2 regions of the Streptomyces sp. NPDC042002 genome follow, and region 2 is predicted to be linked to the other one. Evidence: predicted binding sites of a transcription regulator. Region 2 holds the regulator's gene; the other holds the start of a gene.
The links. Region 2 encodes HrcA, which represses chaperone genes, less so after heat shock. Its sites were predicted from a motif close to TTNGCACTCNGNNNNNCNGAGTGCNAA; they were not measured.
Positions count from the first base shown of each region.

Region 1: a site for HrcA is predicted at 1,789-1,815, ahead of groES (co-chaperone GroES). Genes of this name have one in related genera too.

Region 1 covers NZ_JBVJCT010000022.1:71,662-75,067, reverse strand. The annotation lists gene ACZ6KY_RS27365 (polysaccharide deacetylase family protein) at 1-928, shown strand, start outside; gene ACZ6KY_RS27360 (polysaccharide deacetylase family protein) at 925-1,677, shown strand; gene groES (co-chaperone GroES) at 1,960-2,268, shown strand; gene groL (chaperonin GroEL) at 2,424-3,406, shown strand, end outside.
Region 2 covers NZ_JBVJCT010000015.1:131,723-135,128, forward strand. The annotation lists gene dnaJ (molecular chaperone DnaJ) at 1-725, opposite strand, end outside; gene hrcA (heat-inducible transcriptional repressor HrcA) at 726-1,742, opposite strand; gene ACZ6KY_RS22975 (MBL fold metallo-hydrolase) at 1,921-2,706, shown strand; gene ACZ6KY_RS22980 (DUF3097 domain-containing protein) at 2,738-3,406, shown strand, end outside.

The DNA.
Region 1 (3,406 bases), on a different contig from region 2:
GGGAGCCGGTGCGAGCCGCGGAGTCGGTGCGCGCTGGGGAGTCGGCGTGCTCGCCCTCGCCCTCCTCGTATCCGGCTGTGCCGAGACCGGCTCCGCCTCCGGCCCGGGCGCCGACGGCGCCAAGCCGGCCCACGGCCCGCAGGCCGGGTTCCGGGCGCCCGCCGCCCGCGCCCTCGCCGGGTACGCCTCCCGGCTCCGTCAGGCCGAGGCCCGGCGCGCCGCCGTCGCGAAGCGCTGGGGGCTGGCCGAGGTGCCGCTGACGCCCCCGGCGCCGCCCGCCAGGAAGCCGGTCATCGGGGCCCGCAAGGGTTTCGAGGTCGACGGTCAGAAGGAGCTGGGGCTGCCGCCCGTCTTCACGACCGTCCCCACCAAGGACAAGGTCGTCTTCCTCACCGTCGACGACGGTGAGGAGAAGGACCCCGTGTTCCTGCGGATGATGAGCGACCTGAAGATCCCGTACACCGCCTTCCTCACCGACTACCTCGTCAAGGACGACTACGGGTACTTCCGGAAGATGCGCGACCGTGGCATCACCCTCGACAACCACACCCTGCACCACCTCTATCTGCCCGCCCTCTCCTACGAGCGGCAGAAGCACGAGATCTGCGGCATGCAGGACGTGATGGAGAAGCAGTTCGGCAGGCGCCCGACCGTCTTCCGGCCGCCGTACGGCAACTACGACCAGGACACCCTGCGCGCCGCCGAGTCCTGCGGCATCGAGTACGCGCCCATCTGGGACGAGGAAGTCTTCGTCGACCACTGGGAGTACCGCGAGGAGGACCAGGACCTGCACCCCGGCGACATCGTCCTCACCCACTTCCGGGGCCGCGAGGACTGGAACGGCACCATGTCCGACATGGTCCGCCGCTTCCTGAGGACCGTCACGGCCAAGGGGTACGCGGTCGCGCGCCTGGAGGACTACCTGTGAGGGTGCGGGTGCCGGTCGCCGGGCTGCTCGTGGCGGTGCTGCTCAGCGGCTGCGCGCAGTCCGTCGACCCCATCGAGCGGCTCGGGAAGAAGGCCGCCCAGCGGGTGCACCCGCAGGAGTCGGCGTACCGCCGCTGGGGTCTGGCCGCCCCGCTCGTCCCGGCGCCGAAGGTGCCCGCCCGGACCGCCGCGCGCACCGCGGGTCCGGGACTTCCGCCCGTCGTGGACCGTGTGCGCACCCGCGACAAGGTGGTCTTCCTGACGTACGACGACGGGGCGGAGCGCGATCCGCGGTTCGTCGACATGGTCCGCGAACTGCGGCTGCCGGTCAGCATGTTCCTCACGGACAGTGTCGTCGGGCCGGGGTACGGGCACTTCGCCCGGCTGCGCGCGGTCGGCGCGAGCGTCCAGAACCACACCCTCGACCACGCCTCCCTGCGCGGTCTGCCCTACGCCGGCCAGCGCGCCGAGATCTGCGGACAACAGGACAAGCTCAGACGGCGCTTCGGCGTCCGGCCCCGGCTGCTGCGGCCCCCGTACGGCCGGTACGACGAGATCACCCTGCGCGCCGCCGCCGACTGCGGGGTCGCCGCGATCGTCCTCGGCCGGGCGGCCGACGCGCACCGGTTCCGGCCGGGCGACATCCTCGCCGACTTCGGCGAACCCGATCTCACGGGCGCCACGCTCCGGCTGCTCCGCCGGATCCAGCGGGAGGGCTTCACTCCGGCGCGGCTGGAGAACTACCTCTAGCCGGCGGGACAACTGTCTCCAGGGGGCCGCCGTTCGGCGGGGTCCGGCACTGTTCCGAGGCCGCCGAACGGTGCCGGACCACGCCGTTCGGGGCGCGCCACGCCGACGCCTTTGGCACTCCGCTTGACCGAGTGCTAATCGCAGTCATAGTCTCAGGTCTGGCACTCCCCCCTGGAGAGTGCCAATAGCGACAGGCAGATCCGGCACCCGCGACGACGGATCCACCTGGTCGCCACCTCAGACAGTTAACCCCGTGAGATCTCCGAAGGGGGAGGTCGGATCGTGACGACCACCAGCTCCAAGGTTGCCATCAAGCCGCTCGAGGACCGCATTGTGGTCCAGCCGCTCGACGCCGAGCAGACCACGGCCTCTGGCCTGGTCATCCCGGACACCGCCAAGGAGAAGCCCCAGGAGGGCGTCGTCCTTGCCGTGGGTCCGGGGCGCTTCGAGGACGGTAACCGTCTTCCGCTCGACGTCACCGTCGGCGACGTCGTGCTCTACAGCAAGTACGGCGGCACCGAGGTGAAGTACAACGGCGAGGAGTACCTCGTCCTCTCGGCCCGCGACGTGCTCGCGATCATCGAGAAGTAATTCACCCGGTAAGGGCGTTCGGGGTCATTCCCCGGACAACCCCGCACCAAGCATTGCAGTGAACTGCGCCCCTGGCCCCCGCTACCTCTGATGAACCGGGCGCTGGGGGCGCCGTTCGTTTCTCCCAAGTTTTCCGAGAGGGCTGAACCGCTCCCATGGCGAAGATCCTGAAGTTCGACGAGGACGCCCGTCGCGCCCTCGAGCGCGGCGTCAACAAGCTTGCCGACACGGTGAAGGTGACGATCGGCCCCAAGGGCCGCAACGTCGTCATCGACAAGAAGTTCGGCGCCCCCACCATCACCAACGACGGTGTGACCATCGCCCGCGAGGTCGAGCTCGACGACCCGTTCGAGAACCTCGGCGCGCAGCTGGTGAAGGAGGTGGCGACCAAGACCAACGACATCGCGGGTGACGGTACGACCACCGCCACCGTGCTCGCCCAGGCGCTCGTCCGCGAGGGCCTGCGCAACGTCGCCGCCGGCGCGTCGCCCGCCCTCCTGAAGAAGGGCATCGACGCCGCGGTCAAGGCCGTGTCCGAGGAGCTCCTCGCGACGGCCCGCCCGATCGACGACAAGTCCGACATCGCCGCCGTGGCCGGGCTCTCCGCGCAGGACAGCCAGGTCGGCGAGCTCATCGCCGAGGCGATGGACAAGGTCGGCAAGGACGGTGTCATCACCGTCGAGGAGTCCAACACCTTCGGTCTGGAGCTGGACTTCACCGAGGGCATGGCCTTCGACAAGGGCTACCTGTCCCCGTACATGGTGTCCGACCAGGAGCGTATGGAGGCCGTCCTCGACGACCCGTACATCCTCATCCACCAGGGCAAGATCAGCTCCATCCAGGACCTGCTGCCGCTGCTGGAGAAGGTCATCCAGTCGAACGCGTCGAAGCCGCTTCTGATCATCGCCGAGGACGTCGAGGGCGAGGCCCTGTCGACCCTGGTCGTGAACAAGATCCGCGGCACGTTCAACGCCGTCGCCGTGAAGGCTCCCGGCTTCGGTGACCGCCGCAAGGCCATGCTCGGCGACATCGCCACCCTCACCGGTGGTCAGGTCATCGCCGAGGAGGTCGGCCTCAAGCTCGACCAGGTCGGCCTGGACGTGCTCGGCAGCGCCCGCCGCGTGACCGTCACCAAGGA
Region 2 (3,406 bases):
CCGCCGCCGGGGCCGACCTCGCCCTCGCCCGCGAGCTGGATCCGTGTGCCGTTGTCCACACCGGCCGGGATCTTGACCGTGAGGGTGCGACGGGACCGGACCCGGCCGTCGCCCGCGCACTCGTGGCACGGGGTCGGGACCACGGTGCCGAAGCCCTGGCACTGCGGACACGGCCGTGAGGTCATGACCTGGCCGAGGAACGACCGCGTCACCTGGGACACCTCGCCGCGACCGCGGCACATGTCACAGGTCTGCGCGGAGGTCCCGGGCGCCGCGCCCTCACCGTTGCAGGTGGCGCAGACGACGGCCGTGTCGACCTGGATGTCCTTCGTGGTGCCGAAGGCCGCCTCGTCGAGCTCGATCTCCAACCGGATCATGGCGTCCTGGCCGCGGCGGGTGCGCGAGCGCGGTCCACGCTGCGACGCCGTGCCGAAGAAGGCGTCCATGATGTCGGAGAAGTTACCGAAGCCGCCCGCGCCGAAGCCGCCGGCCGCGCCGCCGCCCTGCTGGGACAGCGGGTCGCCACCGAGGTCGTAGACCTGCTTCTTCTGCGGGTCCGACAACACCTCGTACGCGGCGTTGATCTCCTTGAACCGCTCCTGCGTCTTCGGATCGGGATTGACGTCCGGGTGAAGCTCGCGAGCGAGCCTCCGGAACGCCTTCTTGATCTCGTCCTGGGACGCGTCGCGGCGCACGCCGAGTACGGCGTAGTAGTCCGTGGCCACTTATGACTCCGCCAGGATCTGTCCGACGTACCGTGCCACCGCTCGTACCGCTCCCATCGTTCCCGGGTAATCCATGCGGGTCGGGCCGACCACGCCGAGTTTGGCTACTGCCTCGCCGCCCGAACCGTAGCCGACCGAGACCACGGACGTGGAGTTGAGTCCCTCATACGCGTTCTCGTGCCCGATTCGCACGGTCATGCTCGAATCCCCGGCCTCTCCAAGCAACTTGAGGAGCACGACCTGCTCCTCCAGCGCTTCGAGCACCGGCCGGATGGTGAGAGGGAAGTCATGTCCGAATCGCGTGAGATTGGCGGTACCGCCGATCATCAGCCGCTCCTCGGTCTCCTCGACGAGTGTCTCCAGCAGTGTGGAGAGCACCGTCGAGACCGTACCCCGGTCCTCCGCCTCGAAGGCGTCCGGGAGGTCCTGGACGAGCTGCGGGACGTCCGCGAAGGGGCGTCCCGCGACCCGGCTGTTGAGCCGGGCCCGCAGATCCGCCAGCGAGGTCTCGCCGAACGGAACCGGACAGTTGATCATGCGCTGTTCGACCCGGCCGGTGTCCGTGATCAGCACGAGCATCACCCGCGCGGGGGCGAGTGACAGCAGCTCCACATGGCGCACGGTCGAGCGGGTCAGCGAGGGGTACTGCACGACGGCGACCTGCCGGGTGAGCTGCGCGAGCAGCCGCACGGTCCGCCCGACGACGTCGTCGAGGTCGACGGCTCCGCCCAGGAAGTTCTGGATGGCGCGCCGCTCGGGCGCGGTCATCGGCTTGACGCCGGCGAGCTTGTCGACGAAGAGCCGGTATCCCTTGTCCGTGGGGATGCGGCCGGCGCTGGTGTGCGGCTGGGCGATGTAGCCCTCGTCCTCCAGGGCGGCCATGTCGTTGCGGACGGTCGCCGGTGAGACGCCCAGCCGGTGCCGCTCGGTGAGCGCCTTGGAACCGACCGGTTCCTCGGTGCCCACATAGTCCTGGACGATGGCGCGGAGCACCTCGAGCCTGCGTTCACTGAGCATCGCGCACACCTCCAGAAGTCGACTCGGTGGTCTTCGTGGCCTTCGTGGCTTTCGTCTGGCACTCGGCGCACGGGAGTGCCAGCGTTCCCCGGCCCAGTGTACGGCGGTGAGGCACGACCCCGGCAAGGGCGGGCCTGCGATGCCGTGCACGGCACCCGGTCACCGTTAGCGTCGCCGCATGAGGCTGACTTGGGAAGAGCTGGGGTGGGAAAGGGTGGCGCCCCGGGTCGGGCGGCGGCGGCTTCCCGGCTGGGACTGCACGGTCGGGCTCGTCGTCGGCGAGGGCGCGGCGCTGATGATCGACGCGGGATCGAGCCTCGCGGAGGGCGCGCGGTTGCGCCGGGAGGCGCAGGCTCTGGCCAAGCACCGTGTGACCCATCTCGCGCTCACCCACCCGCATTTCGACCATGTATTCGGCGCCGCGGCGTTCGCGGGCGCGCAGATCCTGGCCGCGGACGGCTCGGCCGAGGTGTACGAGAACGGTCGCGGGGAGCTGTGCGCGGACGCGGTGCGCAACGGTCTCGGCCCGCGGGCGGCGGAGGAGGCGGCCGACATCCTCGTACGTCCCCGGGAGCTCGTCCGGGACACCCGGAACCTGGAGCTCGACGGTGGCGTCGGGGTCCGGCTGGTGCGGACGGGTGAGGGACACACCGCCCACGACCTCGTGGTCGTGGTGCCGGGCGACCCGGCGGTGGTGTTCTGCGGCGACCTGGTCGAGGAGTCCGGTGAGCCGCAGGCGGGACCCGACGCCGTGCCGTCGCGCTGGCCCGCCGCCCTCGACCGGCTGCTCGCCCTCGGCGGCGAGAACGCGCGGTACGTGCCCGGTCACGGGGCGGTCGTGGACGCCGCGTTCGTACGGGCCCAGCGGGACGCCCTGGCCGAACGTTTCGGCGCGGCGGGTTCCGGCGCGGGAGGTTCCGGCTCGGGAGGTTCCGGCTCGGGAGGTTCCGGCGTGTCGCGGTGATCACCGCCGGGCTTCTCCTATCGTCATCCGAATGCGCCAGTACTCTCCGGACCTGACCCCGCCGTGGAAGAAGCCCAAGCCCGTGCCCGAGGTCCCCGCGGACCCCGGTCTGGTGGTCGAGGAGCCCGGCACCGGCTTCTGCGGCGCGGTGATCCGCTGCGAGGCCGGCACGGTGACCCTGGAGGACCGCTTCGGCAAGCACCGGGTGTTCCCGCTGGAGCCGCGCGGTTTCCTCCTGGAGGGCAGGGTGGTGACGCTGGTGCGCCCGACGGCCGCGGCGCCCGTACGCCCCAGCCGTACGGCATCCGGTTCCGTGGCGGTGCCCGGCGCCCGCGCCCGGGTCGCGCGGGCCGGACGCATCTACGTCGAGGGCCGCCACGACGCCGAACTGGTCGAGCGGGTCTGGGGCGACGACCTGCGCGTCGAGGGCGTCGTCGTGGAGTACCTGGAGGGCGTCGACGACCTCCCGGCGATCGTGGCCGCGTTCGACCCGGGCCCGGACGCCCGGCTCGGCGTCCTCGTCGACCACCTGGTGCCCGGTTCGAAGGAGTCCAGGATCGCCGCGGCGGTCACGAGCGAGCACGCCCTGGTGCTCGGCCACCCGTACATCGACGTCTGGGAGGCCGTGAAGCCGTCCTCCGCGGGCATCCCGGGCTGGCCCCGGGTCCCGCGCGGCCAGGACTGGAAGACGGGCGTGTGC